Endozoicomonas sp. GU-1: one gene and its partner. The protein of the gene in region 1 binds, or shares a complex with, the protein of each later gene. Links are inferred from orthologs where the notes say so. Each region holds a gene or a part of one and is shown on either strand. Other genes may lie near its edges.

Region 1 (7,450 bases):
GTGGTTCACTGGGCATTGATCTGGGTGTTTACGGGGCACCGGAAACCTATTTGATCGATCATCAGGGCGTCATCCGTTATAAGCATGTCGGCATTGTTGATGCCAATGTCTGGAAGAATGACCTTGAGCCCAGATTCCGGCACTTGCAAAAACAAGTGCGCCAGGCACAGGCAAATAACCGTGAAGGGGAGGCCAAATGATACAGCGCATAACCTCCCGATTGATCGTTCTGCTATTGACCGTACTGTTTATGGGAACAGCCTATGGTGTGATCGACTCCTATGAGTTTTCGACACCGGAACAGGAACAGCGTTTTTTCGAGCTGACCAATGAGCTGCGTTGTCCAAAGTGTCAAAACCAGTCCATAGGCGATTCTAATGCGCCCATTGCCCAGGATCTTCGGCGGGAAGTGCACCGGCTGTTAAATGAAGGCGCAGATAACCAGACAGTTATCGATTTTATGCTGGCCCGCTACGGAGACTTCGTGCTTTACAAACCCCGTCTTGCCGGTATCAATCTGGTGCTCTGGCTTGGGCCTTTGCTTCTGCTGTTGGTGGGTTTGACAGTACTTATTGTGGTGGTTCACAAGCATAAGGCAACGGCTTCGGAATCGGCACCAGCGGCTCCCGATGAACATAACGCAGACAAAGAGTTACTGGACAAAAAGCTGAACAGATTCCTGACAGACTATTTGACCACACACTCATCAGAAGATAATAAAACGGACGGTAAAGAGTAATGATGGAGTTCTGGTTGGTAGCCGCATTGCTGATTGCCATTGCCGTACTGGTTTCGGTCTGGCCATTGATAAAGCCAGTCGTTTCAGCACCCGGTGAGGATGAGTCTGAAGAGTCTGCAAACGTTGCCAGTTTCCGTGACCAGATGGCAGATCTGGACTGGCAGCTGCAACAGGGGCTGGTGTCAGCAGGAGAAGCGGAAAGGTTGAAACTGGAGTTACGGCAGAAACTGGCGGATGAGTTGGGTGATGGGCAGCCAGCAAGCCCGTACTCTCTGTTGAAGAAACCGGGGTTTGCACTGCTAATTGCTCTGATAATACCTGTGTCCACCGTACTCCTCTATTTTAAGCTGGGTGCCACCACTGAGATTGCTGTGGTCAACGCCATGAACAATGGCAACCTCAATGGTGAGCAGGTGGAAACGGTACTTAAAGAGTGGGTGGCCAAGCGGCCGGAGAATAATCAGGCGCTGTTCATGCTGGGCAGCCATTACCTGAGAACAGGCAAGCTGGAGGAAGCAGTTAACACCTACCGGCACCTTGCCAGTATCAGTAATGGCCATCCCCAGGTCACTGCGGAACTGGCGCAGGTGCTGTTTTTAAGCAGTAATAATGTGGTAACGCCTGAAATTCGCGAACTCTATCTGCAGACACTGCTGAAAGATAGCCAGAATACCACCGCATTGGGATTGAAGGGGATTGATGCCTTTACCAGAGGCAACTATCAGGACGCCATTGCCGCCTGGCAGCTGGCGTTGACCCATGAAGTGGATCCTGCAGCCCGGCAGTCATTGAGTGCGGGTATTAATCAGGCGCGTGCAATGCTCGGTGATACCGTGGTTGCCCTTCGGGTCATGATCGATCTGGCCCCTGAGCTGGGTGAGTTGCCAGATGATGCGCGGGTGGTGGTCTTTGCCCGGCCAGCCGGTGATGCCAAACAGCCTCCGCTGGTGGCTGTGCCACTGAGTGTTGGAGATCTTCCCAGGGAAGTCTTGCTTGATGATAACAGCGCCATGATGATGGGCGGACAGCTGCTGTCATCCATCGAGAGTCTTGATATCACCGCACGGATCAGCCTCACTGGCAATGTAATGTCCCCTGATTATCAAGTGCAGGCAAAAGGAGTGAAAACCACGGCAACTGAGCCTGTCAGGCTGACATTTACGCCGGCGGGTTAAGCATTTGAACTAAAGAAGCACAAAACAGTCTGAAACTATCAGAAATGCCGGAAGTCGCCTTTTTCATTTCGGAAAGGGCGACTTTTCTATTGACTGTGTTAATGTGTAAGATCTGGATTGAAAGAAGTATCAACTCTTTCAAACAAACGATTCGCTATGACAAGGAACCGGAGCCCAAAGCAACATGCTATGAATGGTGGTTTTGCCGGAGCATAAAGCCCCATAGCGTGAACTATTGGTCAGTATTCAGGCTCATACGTATACCGAGCCGGGCCCCGACAGTGAAGAGCTAAAGGAAACGATGCGTTTAAAATCCATCAAACTGGCCGGATTCAAATCGTTTGTGGACCCCACAACGGTTCACTTTCCCTCCAATATGTGTGGGGTGGTAGGCCCCAACGGTTGTGGCAAGTCGAATATTATTGATGCGGTTCGCTGGGTCATGGGGGAATCGTCCGCCAAGCATTTGCGTGGCGAGTCCATGACTGACGTTATCTTTAAAGGGTCCAACAGTCGTAAGCCTGCCAATCAGGCGTCTGTGGAGCTGATCTTTGATAATAACGAAGGGCGGGTCACCGGAGAGTTTGCTGCGTACCGGGAAATCTCGGTCAAGCGAACGGTTAACTCCGATGCCAAGAACACCTATTTTCTCAATGGCAGCAAGTGCCGCCGTAAAGATATTATGGACATCTTCCTGGGCACCGGTCTTGGACCCAGGAGTTACGCCATTATCAGTCAGGGCATTATCTCCAATCTGATTGAATCCAAACCGGAAGAGCTTCGGGTATTTATCGAAGAAGCGGCCGGTATCTCCCGCTACAAGGAGCGCCGTCGTGAGACGGAAAACCGCATCCGCCGAACCAATGAAAACCTTGAACGACTAACTGACCTGCGGGAAGAGCTGGGGCGTCAGCTTGGCCACCTGCAACGGCAGGCTCAGGCGGCGGAAAAGTACAAAGAGTACAAAGCCGAGGAACGGCTAAAAAGGCCCAGCTGCAAGCCTTGAAATGGCAGACCATCAATACCGGAGCCCAGTCCCAGGAACAGGCCATCCGTGAGTTCGAGGTTCAGCTGGAAGCGGCAATCAGTCAACAGCGTTCAGCGGATGCCGCCATGGAAGATGATCGCGTTCAGCAGATGGAGCTGAGTGACCGTTTTCATGAAGCGCAATCCAGCTATTACGGCACGGGCAATGAAGTCACCCCGAATTGAACAGACCCTGCAGCACCGGGAAGAACGTTCCAAAGAGTTGAGTCGCGACCTTGAACAGGTGGAGCACAGCTGGGAAGAGGCCCGTGAACAGCTGGCGGATGATCAGCAACAACTGGAGTCTTTCCAGGAAGAACTGATCGAGCTGGAGCCGGAGCTGGCCATGCTGCAGGATCAGGAGGCGGACTCTGGTGATGTCCTGACCCGGGCAGAAGAGGCCATGCAGCGCTGGCAGCAGGAGTGGGATCATTTCAATCAGCGATCCCATGAACCAAAACGGACCGCTGAAGTTGAGCAGTCCCGCATCCATCATGCCGAGCAGGTGATGGGGCGTTTACAGGAGCGAGAAGGTCGCCTGAAAGAAGAGTCCGCCGCGCTTGGGGGAACTGAAGACCAGGAGGAGATGACGCTCCTGTCGGAAAAACTGACCGAACTGGAGTTGACCGCAGAAACCGTTGAACTGCGCATCGAAGAGTGTGTTGATGCAGTTGAGCAACAGCGTGATCAGGTACAGAACCTGACGGCGGAGCTGGAAAGCAACCGGGATGAACTCAGCATGGTGCGAGGGCGTCATGCTTCTCTGGAGGCTTTGTACCAGGCATCACTGCATCAGGATACGGGCACCATTGAGTGGCTTGAGCAGCACCAGCTCAATAACCACACCCGTCTGATGGATAAGCTTCAGGTCGATGCTGGCTGGGAACGTTCGGTTGAAACCGTTTTGGGCGCTAGCCTGCAGGCCGTGTGCCTGGATAGCCTTGATCCTGTCGCTGACGCGCTGGGTGCGTTAGAGCAGGGATCGCTGGTACTGCTGGAGGCTGGTGCAGGCCAGCAATCTACCCCTTCGTTAAGTGAGTTGCCCCTGCTGGAAGATAAAGTGATCAGCGGTCAGGAAGCTCTGTCCTTATTGGCTGGAATCTATGCCGCAGATTCACTGGAAACGGCGCTTTCCCTGCGCGCAAAACTCCAGGCTGGCGAATCGATCATTACACCGGATGGCATTTGGCTCTCTTCCGGCTGGCTGCGGGTCAACCGGGGTGTCGATAATAACGCCGGTGTGCTGGAACGTCAGAAAGAGATGGACGCGCTGGGTGACAAGCTGACAACTCTGGAAGAAAGCAGCCTGCTATTGAAAGAGCAGCTGGAAGGCGCAAGGGCAAAACTCGAACAGCATGAGACTCAGCGGGAGCAGCTGCAAAAGCAGCTGTCCGAGCTCAACCGGAACCAGGGTGAGGTGCGGGCAGATCTTGGTGCCCGAAAGGTCCGGTTAGAACAGTTTTCCGAGCGCCGTCGACGCCTTGAGCAGGAACTGCAGGAAGTCAGGGAGCAGTATGGGCTGGAGCAGGAGGTGATTGGCGAGTCCCGCATGCGTCTGCAGGAAGCTCTGGACCACATGGAAGAAGACATTGGTCGTCGGGAAGCGATGCAGGAGCAACGTGAAAAGCTTCAGGCCCGTCTCGAAGAAGTACGTCATCAGGCCCGTTTTGATCAGGAGCGAGCCCATCAACTTGCCCTTCGCCAGCAATCCATCAATACCCAGATAGCCTCTCTGAAAGCAGCCATTGAGCGTTTGAGCCAGCAGTCTACCAAGCTCCGGGAGCGGCGGGAGTTTCTCCGGGAGTCCATGTCTGAATCCAACTCACCAGAGGGGGATCTGCGGGAACAGCTGGAGGAGATGCTGGCCAGACGCCTTGAGCAGGAAGAGACGATGCAGCAGGCCCGGATGGCGCTTGAAGAAGTGGAGCAGCGGATTCGTGCTGGCGAGAAGGTTCGCCACAGTGCTGAGCAGCAGGCGCAGAAAATTCGCGAACAGTTGGAAAAGCTGAGGATGGACTGGCAGGGCATGCAGGTTCGTCGCACGACGCTGGCTGAACAGCTGAAAGAGGATCAGTTTGATCTGGCAACGGTACTTGAGAACCTTCCGGATGACGCATCTGAACAGCAATGGGAGCAGGAGCTGGAACGGATCGCCGCACGCATTGAACGTTTGGGCGCGATTAACCTGGCGGCTATTGAGGAGTACGAAACCCAGTCAGAGCGCAAACAGTATCTGGATGCCCAGAACGATGACCTGGAGTCAGCACTGAATACGCTGGAGAATGCCATTCGCAAGATCGACAAGGAGACCCGTCAACGGTTCAAAATGACGTTCGATAAGGTCAATGCCGGTCTTCAGGAGTTGTTCCCCCGGGTATTCGGCGGTGGTCAGGCCTATCTGGCCTTAACCGGAGAAGACCTGCTGGATACCGGAGTGGCTATAATGGCTCAGCCCCCCGGCAAGAAAAACAGTACGATCCATCTGCTTTCCGGTGGTGAAAAGGCGCTGACGGCGATTGCCCTGGTATTTGCCATCTTCCAGTTGAATCCGTCGCCTTTCTGTATGCTGGATGAGGTGGACGCCCCTCTGGACGATGCCAACGTTGGGCGGTATGCCAAAATGGTTTCTGAAATGAGTGATAAAGTGCAGTTTGTGTACATCACTCACAACAAAATTGCCATGCAGGCGGCCAGTCAGCTGGTGGGTGTCACCATGCATGAGCCGGGTGTATCCAGACCGGTATCGGTGGATATTGAGCAGGCGGCGGCGATGGCTGAGTTGTAACTATCCGGTATGCTTAAGAGTTGGATAAATAAGCTATGACATTGACAATACGCAGTTTATAAAGCACGTAAAGTAAACGTTCATGGCTTAATTTGTTATTTTTTTATTGTAATATTGCAACGTTGGTCGATTGCAGCAGTAATTAATGCAGATGTGATAAATGACGGTGGTCTATTGTCGTCAAGTGTTATCACAGGGAAGCAGACTGCAATTCGGGCGTTGTTTCAAGGTCTACAGGGCAGCAAGGACATGAGTTTGCGAGATTGGCTGATACTCATAGGAATACTGGTAATCGTCGGCGTACTGGCCGACGGTTATCGCAGGATGCGATTGGCCAGAAAAAGGTCATCGGAAATCAGCTTTGGTCTGGAGGAAGTCAAAGGCTATGACGATGATTTTTCCAGTGAACTGCCCAATGGCGGTGCCCGGCCCAGTGCGCATAAAGAAAGCACTCTGAAAGAGAGCTTTCTGAAAGAAGGGTTTGCCAAAAAAGAGCCTGCCAGACCCCGTGTTGAGCCCGGGTTTTCCGGGGGCGACTATTTCGATGGTTACCCGGAAGAGGGTATTGAAGAACCGCCCGTGTACCCTGAATCCTTGAGACAGCGCCATCGTCACCCTGAAGAAGCGGAACGGTATACAGAGCAAAGCGACGCCGGGGAAAAAGCGAGAGTTCAAAGAGCGCTTGATCTGGATGAGCCTGTTCCGGTGCTGATGAATCTGGACGAGTCACAGCAACCCTCAAGAAGTAAACGCCCGTCGTCTGCTGAGGATCATTTACACGGAGGTCTCTCACGGACAGCAGGCGCTGACCGTTCTGTTCGCTCCCGTGAAACGTCCCGATTGGATGCTGAGCCGGAAGAGTTTGTTGGTCAGCCAAGAGCGGCAACCAGTCAGGGCAAGGCACCGATTCAGGAACGTGACGTTTCGGCCAGAGAGAGCTCCAACCCACAGAAAGAACTCAACCTGGGGGGGCGTGAGAAGGCAGAGAAGCTACAAGAGCGCCCGCCCGCCAGTGAAGTGATTGTGATCAATGTGCTGGCCAAAGGCGGCGGTGTTTTTGCCGGTGACCAGCTGATGCAGTCCATGCTGGCATCCGGCATGCGCTTTGGTGATATGTCGATCTTCCATCGATATACCAATGCCGATGATACCGGAAAAATTCTGTTCAGCATGGCCAACGGCGTAAAGCCGGGTACCTTTACCATTGATAATCTGGAAGCCACCGAGACACCGGCCCTGAGTCTGTTTATGAGTCTGCCTGGGCCGGAAAAACCCATGCAGGCCTTTGCCCTGATGGAAGAGACGGCCCGTCGTCTTGCCCTTGATCTGGGCGGTGAGCTGAAAGATGAGCAGTTCAGCGTGATGACTCAGCAGACCCTTGAACACTGTCGTCAGCGTATTCGTGAATATGAGCGCAAGCAGCTGGCGAAACAGCCGGTGCATTGATATTCCTGCTGGCCCGGCCATTGCCATCTAATTTTTTCTTCAGCGGGTTCTCAGGCAGAGAACCCGCTGGCCTTTGATAATTCCATGAGCATGACTTCTTCAGATATCCCATCGGTTCCTTCCCTTGAGCTTGCAGAGCAAGAGATACTTCAGCTGCGTCAGCAAATCAGCGAGCACAACCATCGTTACTATGTCCTGGATGAGCCGGAAATTCCCGACAGTGAATACGATAAGCTGTTTATCCGCCTGAAATCCCTTGAAGCTGCATACCCACAGCTG
Region 2 (6,993 bases), 4.0 Mb from region 1 along the record:
AATCCCCGCAGGGAACATCCATTCCCTTACCAGGCCGGTGAATACTGGTATGAAACAGGGACAGCAGAAAATACGTTCACTCCGGGCAGAGCGGGTCTTCCGGACAATAAGGTGCCGCCGTTAAATGCGCTGACGCTGAAAACACTGGAGATTATTCAGGTAATCAATGATGCTTATCCCGATCCCCCCATCCTGATTACCGGTTCGTATGCCCGTTACTTACAAAACCGCTGCTCATCATTCAACGATATTGACCTTATCTGCACGGCAGAAGAGCCTGCCAGAGCCCTGTTTGACCGGCTGCGGGCATTGAATACTGACAGAGATTCAGAAATCCCCAAAAGTGTCACCATCGGGCCAGTCCCGGGATGTCCGGCGATTAAACTGCCAAAAGCTTTCAATATTCATCTGACAGACGGTGATCTGGGTGCCAGGGTAATGGGGCTGCAGGTCAGCGTGGACGACAGAGTAGCCCATCGAAACGAGGCACGACTGGCCGTTCATGTTCCCGGCGTAAAGAAGTCGGTGTGGTGTTTGTCGTTTGCTGAAGAAACCAGATTGTTGAACGATACGCTGAAATTTCTCACCGATAACCTCGATCCACTGACTGAGCAGTTGCAAAAAGGAGCGGCATTTGCCTTGCCCCGAACCATTCTTTTTAATACCCCCCAAAACACCGGTGAGCGTATTTATGGTTTGCTGATACGCTCTTTGCTTACCCTGAATAAAGCCCGGCAGTTTATAGCGCTGCACTCTCAAGGAGACCCCGGAAAACCTGACGACCGGACAATCCAGGGGCAGGAAGAGCGCCGACGCCTTTATGCATTGACTCAGAATCTTCACATGAAATTGCTCAGCCATCTGTGGCGTAAGGGTTTTGAGCTCAGAGTGAATGGCTGGCTATCGACCTTTCAGCCAGTTAATGATTACCAATGCAAGAAAAAGGAATTTGTCAAAACACTGCTTGCGCTGATCCACCCTGATTGCTCTGGACTCCGACAATATAACTCTGACCTTCCCGTAGCGCATAATGCAGTAGTGAACCTATTGAGAAAGTAAGCTGTCTATGGGGAGTAAATATCTATCGTTAGAAGGTTTATTTATGACTCCACCAAGTGCAAATACCGGATTGGCAAACTCTGTTAACGGACCACTAAGCAACAGCTATGACCAGAATGATTCTGCCTTGCCAGCGAATGCTCAGCATGCGGGCGGTATTTTTCGGAGTCGTGCCACGGAAGATCTTCAGCACAGTCCGGCCGTTGGAGCTCGAACTGTCAGTGCGGTTTTGCCTGTCCAAAATTATATGAATCCAGCATTAGGTGAAACTGATAATCCATCGGTTGTGAGATTTACGGTTGGCTCAGATGATGAACAGTCTGATGACGATGCTTCACCCTTATCCTCCCTCAGTTCAGGTCCTGGTTCAGAACCCGATTGCTTCATTGGGTTGGAGCAAACGTTAGAAAGCCTTCTTCTGGTAAAGGAGGCAGATTCCACTGAAGGTGCTGTAGGGGGCTGCGCTTATTGTGGCGGTGAGCAGATTCTGGAGGAGTCTCTGACATCCAGCTTGAATGAACTGGCGTCAATATCTTCTGCGGGGAAGGGCGCTAGCGATAAGGCCGTTGAAAGTGTCAGGAAAGAACTTGGTGAAACGATCGCGGACTCTTTCACAACAGCCAGACTGGAAGAATTGCATACTATTGCCTGTAGACTCGAGTTGTGGCAGAAAATGAATTGCAGATTACTTGAAAAATGTAAAGTTAACTCCTTCGACACTTACATACCCGATCTCACTACCCGGGGAATGGTTCCAATCAAGTTCGATGATCTAATCAACGGTATTATTAATACAGGTGTTATGTCTGATCTTGGCAAAGGGCTTGATAAAATTGACAGTTATCTGAGAGGGTGTGATGTAACGATGCTACGCCACCGTCATCGTCTTTGCACAGATATGAGCAAAGACGTCCATCAGCCAATACTTTCCTTCTCATTTTATCAGGAAAATATATTAGACTCACAATTTCCAGATGAACTTTTTGATGGGGAAGAATTACCAGATTTCACTTACCTTCTTGATGGCGATAAAAGTACAGACTGGAACCACCTTGCCCGTGAGCTGGATGCTTATTTGCAACCGGTATTTCAGGCGCTGGTTGAGGTTGGTGGGGCTATTCCAGAAGACACTCTGGAAGAATACTTCAAGAGTGTCGTTGATTAATGAAAGGTTTCATCGGGCTCTTCAGACTGGGAAGAAATGGCTTCTTCAGAGGATTGCTCATCAGAAGTCAGGCTTTCTGAAGCTATGGTCAATTCATCTTCAGTGAGTTCAGAGCTCAGTTGTTCTTTCTCTTCTTCCAGTTGCAGGGCCGGTATTTTCTGCTTCTTGATCAAGTCATTAAAGCCAGTGGGCAATTCGGCTTCCATGGCATCCAGTTCATCGAACAGCTCCTGGGCCGAACGCTCTTTGATGACCTCCTGGTCCGCCAGCTCCGGCTGTTCTAACGTACCGCCTGCTGCGGCCAGTGCTTCGGCAATCTCTTCCGGGATTTCCAGGGCCTTGGCGATTTCTTCCAGGTCCCGGATTTCCGACAGCGGCGGCAGTTCATTCAGGTTCTGCAGGTTGAAGTAATCCAGGAATTGCCGGGTGGTGGCAAACATAGCGGGTCTGCCGGGCACATCCCGGTGGCCGACAACGCGAACCCACTCCCGCTCCTGCAGGGTGCGTATGATATTACTGCTGACACTGACGCCACGAATATCTTCAATTTCTCCCCGGGTAATGGGCTGGCGATAGGCGATCAGGGCCAGGGTTTCCAGAAGGGCACGGGTATAGCGCTGAGGTTTTTCGTCCCACAGGCCGCCAATCCAGGGAGCCATGGCCTGACGAACCTGGAAGCGGAAGCCGGACGCTACTTGCTTCAGTTCAAAGGCCCGGCCCTCGCAGGCGTCAGATACTTTGACCAGGGCTTCACGGATTTCATTGCCATCAGGGCGATTGTCTTCCGCAAAGAGGGCCGCCAGTTGTTCAATCGTCAGTGGACGACTGCTGGCCATGATCGCTGCTTCCAGAATCAGTGAGAGATCAGGCTTTTCGCTCATTGATATTTTCCATGTTATTCAACCCGGGCCTTTACATGAATTGGTCCAAAGGGTTCGCTTTGTACCAGCTCGATCAGGGATTCCTTGATCAGTTCCATTATGGCCATAAAGGTGACCACCACGCCCAGTCGGCCTTCGCTGACCCGATAGAGTGCCACAAAGGGGGTGAAGCGTTCAGGGGAGAGCATGGCAAGCACCTCGCTCATCCGCTCTCGAACGGACAGTGCTTCTTCCGCTACATGGTGATGCTCAAACATATCAGCCCGACGCATGACTTCGCTCAGGGCAACCAGAATATCCTGAAGATCAACCTCCGGATGTATCTGAACCCGCTCAAACTCAGGAGGCTGAACTTTGGCTGGCCAGTTATCCCGGCCCATTCTGGGCAGGGCATCCAGGTCTTCGGCCGCTTTCTTAAAGCGCTCATACTCCTGCAGTCGCCTGACCAGCTCAGCACGGGGGTCGTCTTCTTCCTCTTCAGCCTCTGCAGTTCGTGGCAACAGCATTCGGGATTTGATTTCCGCCAGTGTTGCGGCCATCACCAGATATTCTGCAGCCAGCTCAAACTGGGAACTTTCCATCAGCTTGACGTATTCCATGTACTGATGGGTGATCTGGGCCACCTGGATATCGAGGATATCCATGTTGTTCCGTTTGATCAGGTAGAGCAGAAGATCCAACGGGCCTTCAAAGGCTTCCAGAAAGACTTCCAGGGCATCCGGTGGAATGTAGAGATCGTCAGGCAGCTTGGTGAATGGTTGACCCTTAACCAGTGCCAGCGATTTTTCAGCTCTTATATGAGGCGCTTCAGGTGCAACGGATTCTGCTTCCGATGGGGCTGACGTCTGTGCTGGTTGTTCGGCCACGGCTTCCGTCGTGGTCATGGGCAGTTCACCTCTTGCTGGGCCGGTACCTCCTGGGAGGTTAGATGGTTTATTTACTGATCAGTTCCATCATGCCTGCCAGAGGTGGTGTCTGTCTAGAGAGGAGCTATACCAATTCTTAGCGATAGTGCAGTCCCATGGCATCCCGGACTTCCTTCAGGGTGTCCTGGGCTTCATCGCGGGCTTTCTCGCACCCTTCGGTAATAATGCTCTTGACCACATCCTGGTTATGTTCCAGTTCCAGGGCTTCAATCCGTATCGGTTCCAGCTCGGCCTGGATCGCTTCTATGACCGGCTTTTTGCAGTCCAGGCAACCGATGCTGGCACTGGTACAGCCACTGTGTACCCAGTCCTGACGTTGCTGGTCAGAATAGAGCCGGTGAAATTGCCATACCGGGCATTTTATGGGATCACCCGGATCATTCCGGCGAATACGGGCCGGGTCCGTGGGCATTTTCCGGATCTTGGTGTCGACCTCGTCAGCACTCTCTCTGAGGCTGATGGTGTTGTTGCAGGACTTGGACATTTTCTGTCCATCCAGCCCCGGCGTTCTGGCTTGCGGTGTCAGCAATGCCTGTGGCTCTGGCAGAATAACCTTGCCGGTGCCTTCCAGATAACCGAAGAGGCGTTCCTGGTCACCCAGGGTAATATTGTTCTGTTCTTTCAGCAGGGCCCTGGCTGTTTCCAGGGCTTGTTCATCACCTTTTTCCAGATAGGTTTTGCGAAGCTTCCGATATATTTCACCCTGCTTTCTGCCCATTTTCCGGATGGCCATTTCGGCATTTTGTTCAAAACCGGGTTCACGGCCATAGAGATGGTTAAAACGGCGGGCGATTTCCCGGGTAATCTCTACATGAGCTTCCTGATCCGCGCCCACAGGCACACTGCCTGCCCGATAGGCCAGAATGTCAGCGCTTTGCAGGAGGGGGTATCCCAGAAAACCATAGGTTGAAAGGTCTTTCTCTCTGAGTTTTTCCTGCTGGTCTTTGTACGTTGGAACCCGTTCCAGCCATGACAGCGGTGTCATCATGGAAAGCAGCAGGTGAAGTTCGGCATGCTCCGGTACCCGGGACTGAATAAAAATGGTGGAAGAGCCAGGGTTCACACCAACGGCCAGCCAGTCAGTGACCATATCCAGCATGTGTTGCTGAAGGTGCTGGGTATCTTCATAGTGAGTGGTCAATGCATGCCAGTCTGCCACAAAGAAAAAACAGTCGTATTCGTGTTGCAGTGCCAGCCAGTTTTTTAAAACACCGTGATAATGGCCAAGATGCAATCGGCCAGTGGGTCGCATGCCAGATAAAACACGCGACTGAGGGTCTACAGCGCTCAAAGGGCTCTCCCAAATTAGTCCTGAGAGGACAGGGTACGATAGTTTTAATCCAGGGGAAAGAGGGGCAAGACGGTATTGCCTGCCGCGAATTACCGGCTTTAGTGGCCAATAATGTGATGGATCTTTTTGTCAGTATCAAAAGACGGGATGCTCCCCTGAATGAGACATTGATAACACGTTGTTCCGCTTAGAGCCTGCGGTTTTGAAGAGGGTATCGTTCCGGATATTTGATGATGTCAGTGGCGATATCAAGAAATTCTGATTGAATACCCTCATCTTCAAGAATCTTGATGGCAATATGCTGTTCAGAAAAACCGGACTTTAAGAGGTAGTCATAGACCAGTCTGCCGTCACTGGTGATGTCTGCATGAACGTGCATGTTCTGGAATATTCCGGGGTATTCATCAGCCAGCAGTGTGGGTCTGGGGTAGTGGGTTGTGCAGATATTAATGCAGTTGCGGTTGTTGGAAATGATTTTCAGATAGCCATAGGTGCCAGCCTCACCTTCTATCGGATTAGTGCTGCTGAAAATTTCATCCATCAGTGTCAGGCTGAACTGGGACTCTGCCATGTTTTCAATATGGTCCATCAGTTCAATAGCTCTCACCGATTCTGCCTTGAAGGTTGACAGCCCTGCCGCCACCTCTGAGCTGATATCCATGTGAGTATGGATCAGGGAAAACGGGGTTATTTCAATATGGTGCGCTGGTACAATTCCAAAGGTTTGTGCCAGCAGGACGGCAATGGCAATGCCTTCCATATTGGTCGATTTTCCGGCGGCATTGGGGCCTGTAATGATGGTGTTCAACGGCAATTGCGCGCCTATTTCGATACTGTTTGGCACGGCGACTGCTGGTGATAAATGTGGATTCCAGAAGCGGTCGAGTCTCAGGTAGGGTGATGCGTGTTCCGGAATGTATTTTGCAAAGGTAATTGGGTTGCTTTCTCTTTGCTGACCCTGGCTTACCAGTCGGGCAATGGTCAGCCAGGCATCCACTTCACCCACGGCCTTGAGGATGTATAACAGAGAACTTTTGTGCTTCTGCATCAGTTCTAATGCCATGTGGTAGCACCCCATGTGAGAGGTGTAGTAGTGCCAGTTGGAACGGACAGGGCTTTCAGGGGGCTTTTTCAATAGCGCGAGCATTTCCCGGAACTCTTTCGAGTAATCCAGCCTGGCCAGCTCCGGGTAGGATAACAGCACTTCATGAAACGGTGCATGGTCCTCAAGGGTCATCCAGAGTTTTCTGGCTTCAAATAAGGCAAGGCCCGGGCGTCTGCTGCGTTCCATTACGTAGGTGTAATATTTCCTCTCTCTTTTGGCACTTCGTTGTGTCAGATAAAGTGTCAGGCCATAAAGAGTCAAGCCGCTGACCAGATGCAATGGATGTGAAGAATTGTAATACAGGTAGGTAGGCATAAACCCGAGACTCAGCAAATTCAGGCTTTCAATAAAACGACGGGAGGCTTCTTTTTCATTGCTGGTTTTCGGGTTCATACCAAACTGAGTGGTAGCATCCAGGCTCTGGAAAAGTCCTTTATAGACAGTATCGGAGGGGGTCAAGCAGAGATATGATGCCATCCTCATTGGCGGAGAACCGTTGTAAATGATTCTCCAGCCTGGCCATGATTATTGGATTATCGATCAGGTATTGAATGGTGGATTGTCTT

What was found. Proteins that work in one complex are often made in the same cells at the same time.
Region 2: the proteins of smc (region 1) and O3276_RS25205 are in contact, whole or in part, in a crystal structure (PDB 3ZGX), measured with the Bacillus subtilis proteins. The link is inferred for Endozoicomonas sp. GU-1 from one-to-one orthologs.

What each region holds. Positions count from the first base shown.
Region 1 is NZ_CP114771.1:2,011,146-2,018,595, reverse strand. The notes cover bases 2,707-5,925. They hold smc (chromosome segregation protein SMC), read left to right. Parts: upstream 2,707-3,106; coding sequence 3,107-5,725; downstream 5,726-5,925. Other genes in these bases: O3276_RS25465 (hypothetical protein), read left to right, coding at 2,917-3,126; O3276_RS25470 (chromosome segregation SMC family protein), read left to right, coding at 2,707-2,920. Also shown: O3276_RS08070 (DsbE family thiol:disulfide interchange protein), read left to right, coding at 1-200; O3276_RS08065 (cytochrome c-type biogenesis protein), read left to right, coding at 197-739; c-type cytochrome biogenesis protein CcmI, read left to right, coding at 739-1,914; more of O3276_RS25470, read left to right, coding at 2,216-2,706; cell division protein ZipA, read left to right, coding at 5,975-7,171; NAD-dependent DNA ligase LigA, read left to right, coding at 7,256-7,450. UniProt on the Bacillus subtilis protein: Required for chromosome condensation and partitioning.
Region 2 is NZ_CP114771.1:6,029,154-6,036,146, forward strand. Bases 2,055-4,816 are described here. They hold O3276_RS25205 (segregation and condensation protein A), read right to left. Parts: upstream 3,990-4,816; coding sequence 3,120-3,989; downstream 2,055-3,119. Other genes in these bases: O3276_RS25195 (hypothetical protein), read left to right, coding at 2,055-2,224; scpB (SMC-Scp complex subunit ScpB), read right to left, coding at 2,221-3,105; O3276_RS25210 (tryptophan--tRNA ligase), read right to left, coding at 4,108-4,816. Outside these bases: O3276_RS25190 (hypothetical protein), read left to right, coding at 1-1,059; more of O3276_RS25195, read left to right, coding at 1,103-2,054; more of O3276_RS25210, read right to left, coding at 4,817-5,322; O3276_RS25215 (MutS-related protein), read right to left, coding at 5,510-6,886; O3276_RS25220 (hypothetical protein), read right to left, coding at 6,861-6,993. UniProt on the Bacillus subtilis protein: Participates in chromosomal partition during cell division. May act via the formation of a condensin-like complex containing Smc and ScpB that pull DNA away from mid-cell into both cell halves.